2 regions of the Paenarthrobacter sp. NPDC089675 genome follow, and region 1 is predicted to be linked to the other one. Evidence: riboswitches for the same ligand, from Rfam matches in the RefSeq annotation. Region 1 holds a riboswitch; the other holds the start of a gene.
What was found. A riboswitch is a leader RNA that binds a small molecule or an ion and turns the genes downstream of it on or off. The one in region 1 is predicted to bind cyclic di-AMP.
Positions count from the first base shown of each region.

Region 2: another riboswitch for cyclic di-AMP. It lies ahead of ACIPY2_RS19470 (hypothetical protein); the one in region 1 lies ahead of ACIPY2_RS08025 (M23 family metallopeptidase).

Region 1 is NZ_JBIVHM010000003.1:82,730-84,924, reverse strand. Features, by position in the region: gene ACIPY2_RS08030 (C40 family peptidase) at 1-160, opposite strand, end outside; cyclic di-AMP (ydaO/yuaA leader) riboswitch at 165-344, opposite strand; gene ACIPY2_RS08025 (M23 family metallopeptidase) at 469-1,299, opposite strand; cyclic di-AMP (ydaO/yuaA leader) riboswitch at 1,304-1,544, opposite strand; gene ACIPY2_RS08020 (metal-dependent transcriptional regulator) at 1,787-2,195, opposite strand, start outside.
Region 2 is NZ_JBIVHM010000011.1:82,385-84,579, reverse strand. Features, by position in the region: gene ACIPY2_RS19475 (ATP-dependent DNA ligase) at 1-500, opposite strand, end outside; cyclic di-AMP (ydaO/yuaA leader) riboswitch at 784-933, shown strand; gene ACIPY2_RS19470 (hypothetical protein) at 938-2,164, shown strand.

The sequences.
Region 1 (2,195 bases):
GGGAGGGAAGGCCCACCGTCAGGACGAGGCCGGATGCTGCGGCCAGGACTGCGGCCTGGCGGCCAACGGTTCCGGCGTTGTTCGAAACAGCCTTCGAAAGGGTGTTCAACGGGTTAACCGTCTCGGCGCGGTGGCGCGCAGGGGTAGTGCGTGATGACACGTAGGTAGCCTCTCCCAATGCCTGCGAGGTGAGCTGTCGGATTCGGATGGGAGTCATCCGGCCACGGCTTCGAAGAAGCTTTGTGACTTAACCCCAAGGCCTTCTTTCGAAGACCAAAAGTGGTTCCCCCGCCCCTGCCAGACGATTTATGCGAACGGACCCTGAGTGGTGGCAGAGCTAGGCAATCCACTCAAGTGCATCGGCCCCCTAAAAAGCCGATGCGCTTTAGACGGTACAACAGTTGAACGCGAATGTCACATTCAGATCACGGGGCGTGTCACGAATGCGAGAGACAACCATCAGCTGGCCTAGAGCCAACCCATGGGATCAACGACTTCGCCGTTGACCTGGACTTCAAAGTGGAGGTGGCAGCCGGTCGAGGCGCCTGTAGTGCCGCTCAAGGCCACGACGTCGCCGCGGTTGACGGTCTGGCCGACCTTGACGTTGAAGGACGACAGGTGGTTGTACGTGGTCTCCAGGCCGTTGCCGTGGTCCACTACCACCCGGTTGCCGCCGCCGTATTCGTGCCAGCCTGCAAAGGTGACCTTGCCTGCTGCCGCTGCGTGGACTGCGGTTCCACACTGCGCCACGAAGTCCTGGCCGCGGTGGAAGTCTCCGGTGCCGCCGGTCAAGGGGCTGACGCGGTAACCGAAGGGAGAAGCCGTGGTCAGTGTGTCGAGGGGGCTGCCCAGGGTGCCCTTGGAGGAGCTGGCAGTAATGCTTCCCACCGACTGTGCGCTCAAGAGCTGCTTGAGCTTGCCGTCCGGGTCGGCCTTGGTAGCCACTGCCGCCCGGCTGAAGTCGATTTTTGCCGACGCCTCGGCGGAAACCTCGGGCTGGCTGCCCCCGGAGACAGCCAGGGCCGCTTCGGTCTGGCCGGATTCCGAGGTGGCCATGACGGGGCTGGTGCCCGGCAGGCCGACAGTAAGGGCCAAACCGGTGGCAGCTAGTGCAACTCCGGCTTTCTGCCCTACGCCACTGGCTGCGGCAAAGTCAGCTACCTGACGCAACGGGCTCTTACGGCGGCGCACCTGACGCTGGGTATCGCGCGGCCGGATCTCCGTTACGACGCGGGCTGGCCGCAGCTCAGCAGCGGGGCCGGACGCGCGTCGGCGGCCCCTGACGTTCTGCGATGTCAATCTCTGTTCCTCTCTCAAAAGCCTGCGAAGTTAGCTGTCGGATTCGGATCAGAGAGTGCAAAGACCCGGCCCGCACACAGCGCTCACGACACACAGGTATCCCCGGAAGGACTTGCGTAAGTAGGCACTGCTGCTGCGGGCTTCACCCCAAGGCTGCTTCTCTAGGCAGCCGATTGTGGTTCCCCCGCCTCTGCCAGTGGTGGTAACACCCCTGATCTGCTGGCAGAGCTCGGCTCCAGATCAGGTAACGCTTTGATATCGGCGCTAGTAGATAACTATAGGGGATGAACCCCCTTGGTAATAAATTCGTTATCTTCTGTCACACGGGGTTTGGCGCCGCTCCAGCGGCACTTCCCCGTGGAACGCGCAGGTCACGCGCTTCCCGGCGCCTGCGGAGTGAGATCGGACACTGGAAGAGGTCACACAAAGACCTAAGCGCCCCATCCGTGCTTGTCTCGTGGGCGCCGCGGATTCCGGAGCGGGAACGCTATCCCACTGCCACGAAGACGTGGGCCGCAACCTCGGGAGGAAGTTCCAGGGCACCTTCGATCCCCGGGACGCGGACTGAGATGTACTCCCCCACCCGCTCCAGGGAAAGAGCAGCTCCCGGGCGGATACCGCCCTCGTCCAATTGCGTCAGGAGTTCCGGTTCCACCTGGATGGGCTCGGCCAGCCGGCTGACCACCACCCGGGAATCCCCGGCGTAGCCGTCCATGGCCTGCAGGAGGTTCACATCGCCGCGCCGCGGGAGTGCAGCGGAGAGTCCGCCCAAAGCCTCCAAACCCGGGATCGGGTTGCCGTACGGAGACTCGGTGGGATGCTCGAGCAGCTCGTAGAGCCTGCGCTCGACCCGTTCGCTCATGACATGTTCCCAACGGCAGGCTTCGTCGTGGACA
Region 2 (2,195 bases), on a different contig from region 1:
ACGAACCATTCCTTGGCCCGCCCAAGGTCCGTGACTGCGGGCGTGACGTACACCGGCGGCTCGGCGTCGGCGAGCGCCTTTTCCAAGGCGGTCCGGCGTTCAGAGAAGGGCCGGCCGGTCAGGTCTTCTTCACCGAGGGCGAGCAGATCGAACGCCACCAGGGACGACGGCGTCTTTTCCGCGAGCATCCGGACCCTGCTGTCCGCTGGGTGGATGCGCTGCTGCAGACCCTCAAAATCGAGTCGGTTCCCGGAGATCAGGATGATCTCGCCATCCACCACACACTTCTCCGGGAGGTTCCTCTTCAACGCCTCCACAAGTTCGGGGAAGTAGCGGGTCATGGGTTTCTCGTTGCGGCTGCCAAGGATGATGTCGTCGCCGTCCTTGAAGACGATAGTACGGAACCCGTCCCATTTGGGCTCGTAGTGCCCAACGTCGGGGATGTTCGGGACGGACTTGGCGAGCATGGGCGAAACGGGCGGCATCACGGGTAGGTCCATAGCTCATGTCTACCGGCCAGTACGCACCGAGGGCTAGTGTTGGCGGCCGGACATTTTGGCCGTGTTGGCTGCAGGAGACCCACCAAGCGCACCAGATACAGCGGATCGGGCACGAGCTTCCCGCCTGGCGCCAGCCCCGAAGCCTAAGCGCCAGGGACCACGTAAAAAGGCGGACGTTCCGTCCGTTACATTAATGTGACTTTACTTCCCTGCTCCTGTACGGTCGAAGGGCGTGCCCGATCTCCGCTGGGCCGCTTCCGGGGTGACGCCGAGCTCTGCCGCATCCCGGAATCCGCCAGACCCGCGGCAGAGACGGGGGACCCAGAGTTCCCGGGCCTGATTTCCCTGCAGGCCCTTGGGGTGAAGCCGCCACGCGCGGCCGGACGGCCTCGTCCGAACCCGACAGCTAACCTCGCAGGCGTTGAGAGGCAAACACCATGTCCCCAACCATGGATCAGCCGCGCCGTGCCCAAATAGCGGACGAGCGCACCAAGCCATCCGGACGCCGTCGGGCCCAACCCAGCGGACAGGTCACCGGAACAGAAAGCACGACGCCGGAACCCGCCACCGCGGCCCAGCCCACCACACCTGCGCCCATGACGCGCGCGGAACGGCGGGCGGCCGAGCGCGAGCAGGCCGAGCGCGAGCAGGCGTCCGGAGCTGTTCCTGCCCGCGACGATTCGACCACGCCCGGTCCGCCCACCGCGGCCCTCCCGGTAATCAAGGCCCCCGAAACTCCGGCCGAAGCAGAACCAGCCACCGCGGCCATCCCGGTAATCCAAGCACCCGAAGCAGAACCAGCCACCGCGGCCATTCCCACGGTGCCTGCCCCGCAACCGAAGTCGGCAGCGCAAATCGCCGCCGCGGCCACTGCTGCTGCCGGCCTGGCAAGCGGAGCACCCGAGCGGGCTCGCGTTTCAGAGCACACGGACGCCCGAAAGGCTACGGCACAGCCGACGCCGGCAAGGCCGACTACGGCAAAACCCGCCTTTGGCTCCTTCGGCGGTTCGTCATTCAGCCGGGAACCGCACGCAGTCCTGACCAAGGCCGCGTCGGTCAAGACCATGGGCCAGCGCATGGCAGTAGTTGCCGGCGCACTTGGCCTGGTTCTGACGGTAGGCACAGTCAGCCATGCCTTGGACCTGCCCCTCTTTGGCCAGGACAGCCACAGCCAGCAGGCCAATGGCGCAAACGCGGGCAGCAACGGACGCGCTTCCGGCAAGGCCACCCCCGGCCCGACTCCGTCCTACACCACCGCTTCCTCCACTTCCCCGGCAGCAACAGCAGAGACAGGACAGTCGGAGACGACGCAAGCCGCGGCGGAGGCACCCGCAGCTGTATCGCCGTCGTCCGTTCCTGCTCCGCAAGTCTCGCTGGCCGCGCCCAAGTGGGTTCCTTCCGCCGCGCCTTCGGCCGTGGTTCCGGTCCCCGGAGTAACCACGCCGGTTCCGAGCCAGCCCGCGCCGCCGTCGGACACCGTCACTGCGCCAAGCCCCACGCCAAGCACGACGCCGACTGTCACACCCACGCCGTCGCCCACCCCCACGCAGACGACAAAGCCGAGGCCGAGCAACAACCCAAAAGCCAGCAGCACGCCGTCGGCCAGTGATCCGTCACTGAGCGTGGACGGCCTGTTGGATGTGGCCAAGGAGGTCCTCAAGTGAGCACCCGAATGCCACGGATCACCGCGCACGT